2 regions of the Sporolactobacillus sp. PKPK-6 genome follow, and region 2 is predicted to be linked to the other one. Evidence: riboswitches for the same ligand, from Rfam matches in the RefSeq annotation. Region 2 holds a riboswitch; the other holds the start of a gene.

Region 1 (8,125 bases), on a different contig from region 2:
GCGGTTTGGGCTTTACCGGCGGAACCATTGATAAGCTGGAATCGATCTCCGGTTTTTCTGTTGAGATGAGCGGTGAGCAGTTTGTCATGCATGTGAACCGTGACCATATTGCGATTATTGGTCAAACCGGCGACCTTGTTCCGGCAGATAAGAAGCTTTATGCATTACGTGATGTCAGCGGGTCGGTTGAATCCATTCCGCTGATTGCGAGCTCAATCATGAGCAAAAAAATCGCGGCAGGTGCCGATGCGATCGTTCTAGAAGTGACGTGCGGTTCCGGAGCTTTTATGAAAAGCGAGGGAGATGCCGTCCGCCTTGCGGAAACGATGGTACAGATCGGCAAGCATGTTGGCAGAAGGACGGCGGCTGTGATTACGGATATGGATCAGCCGCTAGGCTTTGCAATTGGCAACGCGCTTGAAGTGAAAGAAGCCATCGATACGCTGCAAGGACATGGTCCCAGTGACTTGCGCGAGCTTGTGCTTGAGCTAGGCAGCCGAATGGTTCTGTTTGCCGGCAAGGCATCGCATCCGGATGAAGCAAAACAGCTGCTTGAACAAGCGCTGGAACAGGGCAAGGCATTTGATAAATTTAAACAATTTATTAAAAATCAAGGTGGGGATCCGAGCATCGCTGATTATCCGGAGCGATTGCCGAAGGCCGAATATCAGATCCGGCTTCCCGCCCAATCATCCGGGGTGGTCGCTGAAATGAAGGCGGACCAGATCGGTCTTGCGGCCATGCTGCTTGGTGCCGGAAGAGCGACGAAGGAAGATACCATCAACCATGCAACAGGCATTGTTCTGCACAAAAAGGTTGGCGACTCTGTGACCGAGGGAGAAACTCTGCTCACCATTCACTCGGATTCTAAGCGTATCGACCAAGTTATAGAGAAACTGAATCAAAATATAACCATTGCCGGCCATGCAGACAAGCCGGCGCTCATCCACAGAATCATTCACTAAAAGGAGAGACAGACATGAATCAGCTCGCAAAATATATTGATCATACAGCACTAAAAGCAGATGCAACGGAGAAGGATATCCTGAAGCTGACTGAGGAGGCAAAAAAATTCGATTTTGCCTCCGTATGCGTGAACCCATGCTGGGTTCCGCTCGCCGCAGAACAACTCAAAGACTCTGAAGTGAAGGTATGTACGGTTATCGGTTTCCCGCTCGGAGCGGCAACAAGCGAAGCAAAGGCATTTGAAACAAGGGATGCGATCGCCAAAGGCGCTGAGGAAGTAGACATGGTCATTAATATCGGCGCTTTGAAAAGCGGAAAAGAAGAAAAAGTTCAGGCAGACATTCATGCCGTTGTGCAAGCGGCCGAAAAACAGGCGCTTGTTAAAGTAATCATCGAAGCCTGTTTGTTAACCGATGATGAGAAGGCACGTGCTTGTCAGTTAGCTGTTCAGGCGGGAGCGGATTATGTGAAGACATCAACCGGATTTTCTACCGGAGGTGCAACCGTTGAAGATGTTGCGCTCATGCGTCAGACGGTGGGTGAAAATGTCGGCGTCAAAGCGGCAGGCGGCATTCATTCGAAAGCAGATGCCGAAGCAATGATCGCTGCTGGTGCTTCTCGGATTGGTGCAAGCTCAGGGGTTAAAATCATTGCTGAGGCAAACGGAAACGGGAATACGCTTTAATAAAGACTTGAATTAATTGTGTATAGTGTGGTATACTTTTTGTCGTGCCGAATGAGTGGGATTGTTCCCGTTCAACTGTTGCACGATGATTATAGGGCGTTGGGCAAGTGGTTAAGCCAATGGATTCTCATTCCATGATCGCGGGTTCAATTCCCGTACGCCCTCTATAAACGAAAAGCAGCCATCCGGTTAAGACGGATGGCATTTATTTTTACTTTCGTTATTGTAAGCGTTTACATATTGAGCTACAATAAAGAAGGAAAATGTGAACAGAATGTGACGATGCAATGAGTAATTTTTGAGCATATAAAAAAATAATGAAAGGACGTGATGATTTTGGCTAAAAAACGAATTGTCATTCTTGGAGCAGGTTATGGAGGATTGCGCACATTAAAGAAATTGCAAAAAATGAAACCAAATGCAGACCTTATTCTTATTGATAAGAACAATTACCATTGTGAAACGACTTCACTTCATGAGGTTGCAGCCGGGACATCGAATTCAGATGAAATTTGCTATTCACTTAATCTTGTTATTGATCAGAAGCAGACAACATTTATTCAGGGTACTGTCCTGCATGTGGACAAGGAAGCAAGACAGGTCTTCCTGAAGGATCATGATCCTGTTTCCTATGACTATTTGCTGATTGGATTGGGTTTTGAACCGGAATATTTCGGTATCAAAGGCATGAATCGCTATGGTCTGTCCATCGCAGATATTCCTTCTGTAACGAAAATAAAAGATCATATTGAAAATCAGTTTGAAAAATGGAGTAATGATCACCGTCCGGAGCATTTGGTGATTGCAGTCGGCGGTGCAGGGTTTACAAGTTTTGAATTTTTAGGAGAACTGACTCATCGCATTCCGAAACTTATTGAACAGTTCCAAGTGGATCGGAGTTTAGTACGTATCCTGTGTATTGAACCAACGCCTCATGCGCTTCCGATGTTCAATCGAAAATTGGCGGAATACGGCGCGCATAAGCTGAGCGAGAACGGTGTTGAATTTATAATCGGCAGGGTCAGCGGTATTGATGCTGAACGGATCTATTACAAATCAGGTGATCAAATCAAAACGCTTCAGGCCGGTACATTTGTTTGGACCGGGGGAGTCAGCGGAAGTTCTGTTGTCAGTGCATCGGGATTTGCGCAGCGCCGCGGTCGCGTGATTGTTAACGATGACTTATCTGTTCCTGATCATCCGGAAATTCTGATTATAGGCGATTGTTCAGCTGTCATTAATCCGGAAGATGGTCGTCCCTATCCGACCACCGCGCAAATTGCGATGCAGCAAGCGGATTGTGCGGCATATAACTTGAATGCAAGGATTGAGGAAGCGTCGACAAAGCCGTTTGTCTTTAAATTTATGGGCACCGTGTGTTCGCTTGGCCGCAATGATGCGGTCGGAGAAATTATGGGCAGAAATCTCAAAGGCCGACCGGCATCCATTATGAAAAAAGTGATTGAAAACCGATCGCTGGCAAAAATCGGCGGTGTTGAAACCATGATAAAAAAAGGGAGATTCAGCCTGAACAAATAAAAAATAATAAGGAGCCTGCAAACTAAATCATTTGCAGGCTCCTTCTAGTTAATAACCCCCGATAGCTTTACTCTTTGTCTATTCTATTATTTAGCTGCGACCGCGTCCGGAACTTTTGCCAATGCCTGTTCCAGATCATAGATGATGTCGTCAACGCTTTCGATACCAATGGATACACGAATCAGTTCGGGTGTTACACCGGTAAAGGCCTGTTCTTCCGCAGTCAATTCAGCATGTGTCGTGCTTGCCGGATGAATGATCAGCGATTTTGCATCGGCCACATTGGCGAGCAATGAGAACAGCTTTACATTGTTGATTAATGTCTTACCCGCTTGTAGTCCGCCTTTCACGCCAAATGTGAAAATGGATCCGGGACCTTTTGGAAAGTATTTTTTTGACAGTTCTTTGTATGGGTTGCCATCAAGTTCAGGATAGTTTACCCATGTGATTTTCGGATGATTGTTTAAAAACTCAGCAACTTTGCGTGCATTTTGAACATGGCGTTCCACACGCAGGGAAAGAGATTCCAAGCCTTGCAGGAACAGGAATGCATTCTGCGGGCTGACTGTTGCGCCTGTGTTGCGCAGCAGCTGAACACGTGCTTTTGCAGCGAATGAAGCAGGTGCGAGATCAGCATAGACCAAGCCGCCGTAGTTTTTGTCCGGTGTCGTGAAATCAGGGAATTTGCCACTTGCCCGCCAGTCAAATTTTCCTCCGTCAACGAGAATGCCTCCGATAGCAGTTCCGTGGCCACCAATAAATTTCGTAGCAGAATGGACAACGACATCTGCGTCGAATTCGATTGGACGAACGAGGTAAGGTGTTCCGAAGGTGTTGTCAACAATGAGAGGAATTTTATTTTCGTGTGCGATATTGGCAACGGCTTCGATATCGAGAATATTGATTTTCGGGTTACCAATCGTTTCACCGTAGAGTGCTTTTGTATTATCACGGATTGCTGCGCGGAAATTTTCCGGATCATCCGGATCAACGAATGTGACATCAATACCGAGTTTTTTCAAAGTGACATTGAACAATTCATACGTACCACCGTACAAGGTAGAGGCAGCAACAATATGATCACCGGCATTTGCAACATTCAAAATGGCGTACGTAATCGCCGCAAGTCCTGAAGAGGTGGCAAGAGCTGCGGATCCGCCTTCAAGCTGAGCAACGCGCTGTTCAAAGACATCTTCAGTTGGGTTCATAATGCGTGCATACACATTGCCCGGCCTTTTCAATTGAAAGAAGTCTGCTGCTTCGTCTGCATCCTTGAATACAAATGAAGTAGTCTGATAGATTGGTACGGCACGTGCACCTGTTGCAGGATCAGGCACTTGACCTGCGTGTACCTGCAAAGTCTCAAAACCATATTTTCTTTCCTCTGCCATGTTCATCTCTCCCTATGTTCTTTAAGTTTTACATTAAATAAAATCTTAGAAAAAAGGGTGCGCAGATTAAAAGACCGCTTCCCGCAGAGTAGATAGGGAAGCGGCCTTATTCGCCGGTTCTTTTCTTATCTGCCAGAATTTAATCTGCTGGAATTAACACCATACACATCAAACGTGCTGGTTGTCGGGCTTCGTCGGGCCAGTCCCTCCGCCACTCTTGATAAGATTTATTTAATTGTGTACAGTTTATCGTGCTGTGTTTTATTTGTCAAGCAATAAATACAAGTAATTTGATATGTTTAATCAAAAATAAAGAAAAAGGCGAATGCGTGAAGCATTCGTCTCTTTCTGATAGAATGACAGACCTGATTAATAGAGACCGTCAACTGTTTCTTTTGTGCTGATGTAGATATTCTTCGTTTGCGTATAAGCATCAAGAATACTCTTATACGTTTCACGGCCGATACCGGATTTCTTGTAGCCGCCGAATGGAGCACCTGCAGGAAGCTGGTTGTAGGTGTTGACCCACATACGACCGGTACGTACGCTGCGAGCGACACGGAGTGCCTTGTTGATATCTTGTGTCCATACCGCACCGCCAAGACCGTAATCCGATTGGTTTGCGAGTTTAATTGCTTCATCTGCATCTTTAAATTTGATAACCGTTGCAACCGGTCCGAAGATTTCTTCCTGAGCGATTCGCATGTCGTTATTTGCGTCTGCAAGAAGCGTTGGGGCCATGAAGACACCTTTATCGAGGTTGTTGTCCGTCAGCTGGCATCCGCCGGTCACAAGCTTTGCGCCTTCATCCTGGCCGATCTTAACATATTCCAAGATCTTTTCCAGTTGCCGTTTGTTGACTTGAGCACCCATTTGAACGCCGTCTTCCCAAGGCAAACCGACATTAACTTTCTCGAATGCATCTTTTAGTGCGCTAACGAATTTATCATAGATGCCTTCTTGAACGAAGATTCGTGAACCTGCACAGCATACTTGGCCTTGATTGAATAGAATGCCGAGCTGTGCGCCTTCAATGGCACGTTCCCATGGAGCGTCATCAAAGAAAATGTTGGCCGATTTGCCGCCGAGTTCAAGGGTTGCCGGAATCAAGCGCTTTGCAGCTGCCGCGGCAACTTCATAACCGATTTGGGTTGAGCCGGTGAACGCAAGCTTTGCAAAGCCGGGATGATGCAGCATATAATCGCCGGAATCAGAGCCGCGTCCGGTAATAACATTCACGACTCCTGCTGGGAGTGCCTGATCGAAAATTTTAGCCAATTCGAGCAGACTCAGTGATGTTGAAGAAGATGGGTGAATGACAACCGTGTTTCCTGCTGCAATTGCAGGAGCAATCTTCCAAGCGGCCATCAGCAATGGGAAGTTCCAAGGAACAATTTGCCCAACGACACCAATAGGTTCCTTTAGATTGATGGTCAATGTATTTTCGTCAAGTGCGTTAGCCGTGCCTTCTTCGGAACGGATAACACCGGCAAAATAGCGGAAGTGATCTGAACTTGCCGGAACGTCAATTCCCTTTGTTTCACGAAGCGGTTTGCCGTTATCTAATGTTTCAACAAGTGCCAGGTGATCAGCGTTTTCATCAATTAAATCAGCGATCTTAAGCAACAGAGTACTTTTCTCTTGAACGCTGACATCCTTCCATGTGTCAAATGCTTTTGTAGCTGCTTCCACAGCTGCGTCTACATCGGCATGACTCGCGTCAGTGAATTCAGTCAGCTTTTCACCGGTGCTAGGATTGTAGCTTGCTATTTTTTTACCTTCAGAGCCTTCAACCCATTTACCGCCGATATATAGTTTGTATTCAGTATCTACTGCGTGTTCCAGGACTGTGTCTTTAATACTCATTGCACATCTTCCCTTCAAAATTTAGTGTAATTAATATCACATGTCTATTGTAATGCAGAGTTTCAAAAAATAAAAAGAAAACGCTCTCTATTTTTAAAACAAATGCAAAATGCTAATTGTAACGGATGCGACTGTTACTCAAATGGATAGCGGATGCCCCATTGATCACGCACGTTGGTCATAATTTTCATCACACTGTCGGTCAGCGGAAGTGTTTGTTCATCAATTTCTCGGTTTACTGCAGCATTCATGTAATCGTATTCATAAACCATTGCCTGATCAGTGCTTCCGGCTTTAAGTGTTTCCGTGCGACCATCCGGATAGGTAATGGTCGCTTGATCAGCTCGCGGAAAATTGTCCACAGTTATATAAGCTTTATCTCCGGTGACAATTCCCCGTTTCGGCAATTTCGCTCTCATCGTGAGTGTAACAACAGCCATTTGGTCATCCGGATTTTTTAAAATAATGCCGGATTGTTCATCGGCACCGGTCTCGAATTGTTTGACTGTGGTCAAGATTTCATTAGGCTGGCTGCTGAGAAAGAAACGCGCAAAGGACAGGGCGTATGCACCAATATCAAGAAGTGCGCCTCCTGCGAGATTCATATTGAAGAAACGATTGTTTACGTCATATGGTTTTAGGCTGCCGAAGGTAACGTTCACCATTTTGACTTCGCCAATGGCTCCGCTCTCGACGACTTCCTTCAGCTTTTGATAAAGTGGCATGTGATAAATCGTCATTGCCTCGGCAACAATCAAATTCTTTTGCTTTGCGTAACGAATGACAGGATCCAGTTGCCTGCTGCTGACTGTAATTGCCTTTTCGCATAGGACGTGTTTGCCTGATTCCAAACACTTAAGCAGGTAGCTGTAATGATTGGAATGAGGTGTTGAAAGGTAAACGATGTCAATGGCAGGGTCACTTAAAAGTTCATCGTAACTTCCGTAAGCTTTCTCAATATGATTCTTGTCGGCAAAGGCTTGGGCACGTTCCAAGCTTCGCGAACCGACCCCATATATTTTGCGGCCGCTCGCATGCAGCGTCTGCGCAAATTCAGCAGCAATGGCTCCGGGACCGATGATCGCCCATTTTCGATCACTCATTAATGGTTCACCTCACGAGATGTCTTGCTTAGCCAGCGCATGCCGTTTTCGCCGGCGATCAATGCCTTTGTTGCAACATCGACGAAAAGAGATGTATCAATGACGCCGCGGATAGCTTGTAAATCGTCGTCCAGTTTTCGAATATCACTAACCTGATCAAAATAGACATCCATTAAAAGATGGCCGTTATCGGAGATCGTGAATCCATCCTTTGCCGCACTGCGGCGCATCTCCGGTCTTCCACCTAATTGTTCAACCTTGCTGCGTACGTAGGCCATAGCCTCGGTCAGAAGTTCTAGGACAACTGGCTTTTCGAAGGTTAATGTCTGTGCGTATTTGGATTCATCAACGAGAAGGATGTACTCATCAGCCATTGAACCGATGAGTTTCTCTAATGCATGAATCCCTCCGCCGCTTTTTAGGGCAAAAAGCTGCTGGTCAACTTGGTCGCATCCGTCAAAGGCCAAATCAATATGATCGACGCACTCTGTATGGAGTACCTGCAGACCATTCTCTAAGCAGAGTAGCTTTGTTTGCATTGAGGGCGTGACAACTTGCACCTCAAAATTATCTTT
Region 2 (8,125 bases):
TCTTCTGATCATGCGGGCTAGCCCTAATGTATTAATGGAGGCGGTCAACCTGTGCAAACCCGTCATCGTCACCGGTGCATTGCGTGGACAGGAGGCAAAGAATCCTCATTTTGTCCTTAAACACAGATTGGGACTCTATTGCAAAGACTTGCGCCAATTGCCGACTATGATTTCAGCATTGTTGGAAAATGACGGGGAACAGCTCCTGCAGATCGCTCAGAACCAGTATGAGTTCAAAAAGCCTGAATCGGCGCGCAAGATCACTGAATTGCTCATACAAACAGCAAAGGAACCCAACGCTCTGAAAATCAGTCAATCACTTGAACATTCTTTGACCGACTAAAATTCAAAAAACGTGCAGCAGGAGCAGTTGAATGGCAACAAAAACAAAATTCAAATTACTAATAGGAATAATCATAACTGTTTTAGTCGTCTATTATTCATTCAAAACATTCGGCAGTCTGGATCTAAGCACTGTATTCAATGCGAAAATAAATTGGTTCTTAGTTTTTTGTTCAGTTGCCATTAATATCTATTCAAACTATGTTCGGAGTCTTGGATACACATTGGGCATTGATCCGAATATTAACCGTCTGAGAGCTCTGCAAATCGTTGGTATCGGTCATGCGGCAAATATGATTCTGCCCCTTCATATTGGTGACGGATTACGTTTTGCTTTTTTCCCGGACAACTACAGCGCATTTCGTCGGACGGAATTGGTGATGATACCGGCGATCGCCGACTCGATAGCAATTATCGTCATCTCCCTTTTCGCCGTACCCTTTTCCGGATTTAAAGAGCCCATGATTGTTACAATCTTATGGATTTCTTTCTTTTCATGTATTACCCTCATCGCGTTGCTGCTGACTGTTGTTTCTTTTGTTCCGCGATTTCGAAACTATGTTCATGGCTATCTAACAATCGGAATGCTGAACATGATGCTTTGGGTGCTTTTCTCGTATATACTTCTCCTCCTTTCCATTTGGATGGGACTAATTGCGTTCGGCTTCGGCTGGGGCGCATCTTTGCGTATGTCGCTGGCCGTTTTTGCCACAACAAACCTTATTGGGTTTATACCTGCCTCACCCGGTTCCGTGGGTCTTTTCGAATACGGAGTCATTATCGGTCTTGCCGGACTAGGCATTCAGCAGAGCGCGGCGCTTTCGGCAGGCTTACTGCTTCATTTCATACAATATGCCGCACTGCTTCCATTGGGTGTTGTTCTATATATTCTGGCCCTGCACGGGAAATATGGAAAAGCACTCAGAAATATGCTACATCAGAAACTGTAAAAAGCTGTTTGGGCGATGCACACTTATCATTTGCTAACTCAGTTTAATTAAGCGATTCGATTGGTAAAGTTACAAAGCACAAATAAATGGAATTCATAAGAGGATTAAAAAAGGTGTCAGATGATCATGAAGAATATTACCATTCATTCACCGCATAGAGAGTCGCTAAACATAACTGTCTAAATAATTCCGCAGATAAATGTTCATATTGTTCGTCTACATTTTTTTCATGAGCCATGTATGGCGGAGAATCATTCCATGAGCCCATAGCACCAAAAACATCAGCGGTACTTGCTGCTTTAAAAAGATTCAAATTCTTCTTCGGCATATCAATGAGCAGTTTCATTTCTTTCGTAGATTCCCCTTCTGCAGCAAGGGCAGCCTCATGAAATAAATTTGCAAAATGGTCACATTCAATGAAGTGCGCGAATTTCTCAATTTCATTTAAAACGTTTACCAAGTCTGCTGTATTATCGTAAAATTCCGGCTTCTCTTGAGGTGGATTATCCCAGCGGTGTTCTGTATAGGTGATTGTCCAGGCGTGCCTTTCTTTCTGGAAGTCCCAATGCACTGTATTGTAAGTTACATGACCACTTTTATAAAAGCAGACAAAAATGTTTTGTCTTGAGTTTGAAAATCCAAGCAGATTTCTGTCTTCTACCTGCATCGGCGTTAAGCATTTTATATCTTCTAACCCGCGTTTACAACATTCATCAAACCATTCTGCTACATTACTAGCTTTAAAAGGCTTTTTCCCAAACCATGACTTCTTTTCAATAAGCTGAAAAGTAATGGAATCCTCATATTTGAACGATTCAAATATGATTTTCTTGTTCTCTTTTAGCGCTTTTTTTGCACTTGCAACAATTCTGCATACCTGAAGCAGTTCACCATTCATTTTTTGATTGTGCCCCCTCGTTCCTCTTTGTCCTTATCAGTGGTATATGTCCGATTCCAGTATATTTCAACAATTCCCCATTCTCAATGATAATTATTCAAAACCCAATGTTCTTTTATTAACATTCTTATAGACTCTGAATATATTGCCGCTGTTGCTCTCGGAAATAAACTCCTTGAACTTGCCTTTGATCTGGCTATTATCAAGTACAGCTGCTGCTTTCGTATGATACAGTGCAAATTTCTGTACGATCGCCTCCGCAACACCAAGCTCTGTCACTAAAAAGCGGCGCTTACGCCAAATCTCGATTATGCATCGATGAACTGCTTGCCTGTACCTGCTTGTATTCATGTTCCAGTTCTGACAAAGATAATTCAAATAGATGCCTTCCGTCTTTCTTATAAACTCTATGTGCAATCAGCTGTTCAATTAATTGTTCGCGTCTGTCTTCCACCATCTTTCTCAGTGCACTGCTCATCGTGCCGCATCTCCCTATAAAAAGATAAAAAGCCCAATTGTTCTCTTCCCACAGTGATAAGAAGAGAAATCAGGCTTTTCTTTATGCTGCTCTCAACTTATCTCCAAGCAATGATTCTGCTTTAGGAATTAGCACCGTACCGCAATCAGCCGGTTGCTGAGGTTTCGCAGGGCCATTCCCTCCGCCTCTCTGGATAAGCATTTTTCAATAATTTATATTAGGTATAGTATGGTCGATTATTTATTCCTGTACTCACTATTTAAAAGATCCGCTAATGAATTCTGATCATAAATACGATGACTCTATCATACGTTTGCATGCTTTAATGCTTTCAAAACGGCAACCGCAGAGCGATAATAGAATTCTGCGGCAACGCGGATCCCTTTAGGGTCAACCCGAAACGCAGGATGATGCCAATCTTCGGGTCCGTTCGATCCTACAAATGCGAATACACCGGGTACCTCGCGTTGGAAGCAGGAAAAATCATCCCCGGCCACCGAAACTTCAGGTGTCACCACCCGCACTTCATTTTCATTTGCTTCTCGAATAATTCGAGCTATTTTTTCTTCATTAAATACGGATGGCGTCCCTTGGCCCCATTCCACAGCAATCTGTACGTTGAACGCCTGTTGAAGTCCGTCGGCGATTGCGGCAAAGCGATCAATGATCAAATCACGATCCTGATCGTAAAAAGTGCGTACTGTTCCGAGCAGTTCGACCTTTCCAGGCAGCACATTCCACACGTCACCGCCGTGAATACTGGTAATGCTCACGACCGCTTCATGCTTTGGCGAAATGTTTCGGCTGACGATCGTTTGCGCTGTTTGAACGAACGATGAAGCCGCTACAATCGGATCTCGGGTCCGCTCGGGAATCGCCGCATGACCGCCGATTCCATTAAACGTAATTTTAAATTTGTCGCAAGCCGCCATTAAAGGTCCTGCCTTGATTCCAATGGTTCCCACCGGCAAATCTGGTTTGTTGTGAATACCAACGACCGCATCCAGTCCTTTGAGCTGACCGTCTTTGACCACCTTGAGTCCACCGTGTCCGGTTTCTTCTGCAGGTTGAAAAATCAAACGAACGGTGCCGGGAAGATCCAACTGATTTTGTTTCAGTAAAGCAGCGGCCCAGAGCAAAGCGGTCGTATGAAAATCATGACCGCAGGCGTGCATCACACCTTCATTTTGTGATTGATAGGGTAAGTCAGTTTGTTCATGAATCGGCAAGGCATCAATATCCGCGCGAAGCCCAACAGCAGGACCGTTCAGATCACCTGAAATTTCGGCAAAGACGCCGGTCGGCAGGCTGGTCTCTCGCAACGTAACTGATTGACCCTGCAGCCAGTTTTTAATTCTTTTTGTTGTCTCATATTCATGCAACGACAGCTCCGGGTTCTGGTGCAGCTCTTCGAATATGGATTGAAAGGTCTTACCATCATTTGCAAATCTGCTCATACTTTCGATTCATCTGCCTTGTAGTCGAATTCACCGGTTGCCTGGCCTTCACTTCCGCTTTCGTTCACCAACGTTTCCACCCGGTTCAAAGCATTCAGGATAAACGCCTGATCAAAATTTTTGAAGACAAAACGGAAGCCAAGCTCCGTTTGACATTCTCTGGCAAGAATTTCTTTAGCTTTATCTATATCCTGAAGTTTGAACTGACTCAGCGAATAACTCAGACCCACTCGTTTGTAAAAAGGCAGCAATTTCCGAACTTCAGCATCCTGCCCCAAGGTCGCGAGTAGTACAAGTAAACCGTACGCAACCTTTACCCCATGTTGATAACGGCTCGTCTCCGGAATCTTGCTCATTGCATTATGGACTGCATGGGCACCGGAAGCACGGCCATAATCTCGAGCAAAGCTGCCAACTGTTCCGGAAAGACCGACAATCACATCTGATACAATACGGAAAGCAGGGCTGAGCTGATGGTGTTCCAGGCTTACCACTGCTTCCTCCGAATACCGGAGCAGCAGTTTTTTCGTTTGCAGGGCCGCAGTGAGTCCCAGTGATACAAAGGGATCGATCTGCTGGCTCTCATCTTTCGGTATCGCTTCCGCCTCATACCATTTCGCTAACGTATCCCCTATACCGGCAATGTAGTAGTCTTTCGGAGAGTCAATCAGTAGAGACAAATCGACCAGCACCGCATAAGCGGATTCTTGAAAATGATCGCGGCCGATATGCTCGTGCTGCTGATTATAAATGATGGCAAGCGGCGTATACGCGGAGCATGTACCAAGAACCGTTGGGATACAGATGTATTGAGAACGGAGCCGATGATTGACACCCTTAGCCGTATCTAATACACGTCCGCCGCCGATCCCGATAATTAAATCTGCCTGCCCGATCTCACTCGTCAAACGGTCCATATCTTCATGACTGGATGTTCCGTCATAGCGATGAACCGGCCACTTGACTTCCTTTTTATAGACCTTTTGAAAAGCTGAAAATGATTGTTCACCCGTAACAATATGAACAGACGAAAAAGGAGAAACAAGTTCATCCAGTTGGCTGATGGCATCCTCTGTACACAGATACTGACTTGGACCGCCTCTGACGATTTTTCCTAAATCCATTTTCCCCACCCCATTCTTATTCATATGCTTTATAAATCGCCTGTTCCAGATCGTCAATCAGGTCATCCGCATCTTCCAAACCGATCGAGAGGCGGATTAGCGTGTTGCTCAGCCCGGTTTTTTCACGATTTAATGAAGGAATTTCGCGATGCGTGGTTCGGCCGGGATTAACAATCAATGAACGCGCATCTCCCACATTTGGCAAATAGCTGAAAATGTTTACAGAACTCAGAACCTTTTTTGCCTGTGCTTCGGTTCCTTCAATCTCAAACGCAAAAATTGCCCCAACTCCATGTGGAAAGTATCGGTTCACCAATTCGTGCTGCGGATGCTCTGCCAATCCAGAATAGTGTACTGCTTTAACATGGGGATTGTCTGCAAGGTACCGGGCAATCTTCTTCGCACTGTTCACTTGCTTAGCTAGCCGTTCGGACAATGTTTCAATACCTAAGAGAACTAAATAAGCTTCAAAAGGGCTCAATACAGCACCGAGCAAGCGAAGGTACTTAACCCTGATCCGTGCTGCAAATGCGTTCGAACCAAACGCCTCAATAAAGCTCCGCTCCACATGCTCGTCTTCATTTCCCAGAACAAATTCTTTTTCCTCAAATTGTTTAAACTTGCCGTTCCCATAATCAAAGGTTCCAGCGTCAACAATTAATCCTGAAACAACTTCTCCGTGTCCGCTGATTCCTTTTGTCGATGAATAGACGACGATGTCCGCACCATATCGGATTGGGTTAAAGAGATACGGGGTCGGAAACGTATTGTCAATAACCAGTGGAATACCATGTCGATGAGCCAGTTTTGCCAGTGCCTCTACGTTCGTCACCGTTGTATCCGGATTCGTGACGCTTTCTGCAAAAATTGCTTTCGTATCATCTTTGATCACTGCTTCAACACATTCTAGGTCATTAATATCATCGATGAAGTCAAAAACAATCCCGAATTTAGGAAACAGGGTTCGAAATTCATCAAAGCTTGATCCATAAATATTTGCTGCGGCGATAATTCGACCACCGCCTTCGGCTAGATTTAACAATGTATAGGAAACGGCCGCCATACCTGATCCGACCGCCACCGCTTCTGCGGCACCGTCCAGATCAGCGATTCTTTGTTCAAGAACAGCAGTCGTCGGATTGCCGATTCGCGTATAGCTGAAGCCTTTTTCTTTAAGGTTGACCAGCCGTTCTGCACGCTCCGGATCGCCAAAGCCAAAGGCAACCGTCTGATAGATCGGTACTTGTGATGCATAATTATGTTGTTTCGGATCGTACCCCGCATGTATTTTCAAAGTATCAAATCGTTTCTCCGATTTCTCCGTCATCTCTAGTCCCCATTTCTCATTCAAAAAATTCCCATGTACAAATTAGAGATATGACTGATAGGGAATATGCAATCGTTCTGAGACTTCAGCCATTTCTTTCAGTGTTTCAGGATCGATGGGAATCCCATTTTTCAGGCGGTCTTCAAACGCAGCAGCTTCTTTGTCGCCATGTATGTAAATCTTCTTCCCAGGTTCAGTTGGAAGGTTCCGAATGCGTTCAAGCATAGCAGATAATGCTTCTGAAATATCGCTTGGATCACCAAACAAACGAAGATCGATCGCAGTAAAAAAGTGACTGATTCCCTTTGTCTTGCCACTGCCCAGATCAGCAGAAAGATGTCCTTGCGACAGAATCGACGTTAAAATTTCTACAATTAAAGAATGGCCAAATCCTTTGTATCCGCCATTTTCTTCTCCGCGTCCTCCTACAGGAAGCATTCCCCCTATTTTTGGATGCTTCGACAAATTTCCCCTCAACTTTTTCGCATCTTTGCTGATTTCATTGCGTTCATCAACTGCCCACGCTCCAGGAATCGTCTTTCCCTGTTTGGCATACATTTCGATTTTCCCAAGCGATACGACTGTTGTAGCTGCATCAAAAAGAAAATCATGGGGCTCGGCAGGCATTGAAAAAGCAAGCGGATTACTGCCAAGAAACGGCTGCATCGCATGAGTCGGTATCAAAAAAGGATTGGAATTCGTTGCGGAAATTCCCAGCATTCCTTTATCGCTCGCCATTTTAGCGTAATAGCCGGCCATTCCATAATGATTCGAATTGCGAACCGAGTCAATACCAATGCCGCTCTGTTCTGCTTTTTCAATCGCAAGACTCATCGCTGTTCCCGCCACGAGCTGCCCCATACTCTTGTGTCCGTCCATTACCGCGCTCACCGGCGTTTCCCAAATAACCTCAGGAATTGCGCCGACTTTAATGTCACCGGCAGCGATCTTTCGGTCGTACATCGCCAAACGCTGCACACCATGTGATTCAATACCGAACAGATCAGTGGTCACAATGGATTCGGCAATGATTGAACTGCTCTCTTCTGAAAAACCGTACGCCTTGTATATACTTTTCACCCATTGCTCGATGCTCTGATAATCGTATCGATTTCCCATCTTCGCTTACCTCACAAATCCCGATCGAGATACACGATGTCTTGCCTAAAATTCCAACCCTTTTTGCTCCAAAACTGCTTGCCTTCCTCATTATCAAGCACCACGAACAAACCAATCTTCGTAATCTGTTCTTTTTTAAAACTCGTACAGACTCGGTCAATTAAACGTGTACCGATTCCTTTTCCCTGCTGGTCCGGATCAACTGCCGTATGGTAGATGAATCCCTTGCGTCCATCGGTTCCGCCGAGTATCGTTCCGATGACCCGATCGTTATCGGCAGCGACGAAACAGGTTTCCGGATTCTTGCGAATGATCCGGGCAATTCCGGCGTAGCTGTTATCTAAGGATGCTAGATTCATGCCGGGCACCCGTGTCCATAGATCATAAGCGCCTTCATAATCCTCAGGAACCATCTTGCGAATCTCCATAT

What was found. A riboswitch is a leader RNA that binds a small molecule or an ion and turns the genes downstream of it on or off. The one in region 2 is predicted to bind S-adenosylmethionine.
Region 1: linked by a shared signal. The riboswitch ahead of AC1MBV_RS10060 (O-acetylhomoserine aminocarboxypropyltransferase/cysteine synthase family protein) and the one ahead of AC1MBV_RS15225 (Fur-regulated basic protein FbpA) in region 2 are both predicted to bind S-adenosylmethionine.

The regions. Positions count from the first base shown of each region.
Region 1 covers NZ_JBWXPA010000001.1:2,047,253-2,055,377, forward strand. Annotated here, with positions in the region: gene AC1MBV_RS10040 (pyrimidine-nucleoside phosphorylase) at 1-965, shown strand, start outside; gene deoC (deoxyribose-phosphate aldolase) at 980-1,651, shown strand; tRNA gene AC1MBV_RS10050 (tRNA-Glu) at 1,745-1,816, shown strand; gene AC1MBV_RS10055 (NAD(P)/FAD-dependent oxidoreductase) at 1,988-3,190, shown strand; gene AC1MBV_RS10060 (O-acetylhomoserine aminocarboxypropyltransferase/cysteine synthase family protein) at 3,277-4,581, opposite strand; SAM riboswitch class I at 4,704-4,808, opposite strand; gene AC1MBV_RS10065 (aldehyde dehydrogenase family protein) at 4,951-6,447, opposite strand; gene AC1MBV_RS10070 (Gfo/Idh/MocA family protein) at 6,582-7,550, opposite strand; gene rpiA (ribose 5-phosphate isomerase A) at 7,550-8,125, opposite strand, start outside.
Region 2 covers NZ_JBWXPA010000002.1:898,092-906,216, forward strand. Annotated here, with positions in the region: gene AC1MBV_RS15205 (MGDG synthase family glycosyltransferase) at 1-343, shown strand, start outside; gene AC1MBV_RS15210 (lysylphosphatidylglycerol synthase domain-containing protein) at 375-1,292, shown strand; gene AC1MBV_RS15215 (hypothetical protein) at 1,429-2,190, opposite strand; gene AC1MBV_RS15220 (DUF4180 domain-containing protein) at 2,284-2,541, opposite strand; gene AC1MBV_RS15225 (Fur-regulated basic protein FbpA) at 2,483-2,668, opposite strand; SAM riboswitch class I at 2,763-2,868, opposite strand; gene AC1MBV_RS15230 (amidohydrolase) at 2,974-4,125, opposite strand; gene AC1MBV_RS15235 (iron-containing alcohol dehydrogenase family protein) at 4,122-5,249, opposite strand; gene AC1MBV_RS15240 (O-acetylhomoserine aminocarboxypropyltransferase/cysteine synthase family protein) at 5,266-6,576, opposite strand; gene AC1MBV_RS15245 (Ldh family oxidoreductase) at 6,619-7,695, opposite strand; gene AC1MBV_RS15250 (GNAT family N-acetyltransferase) at 7,707-8,123, opposite strand.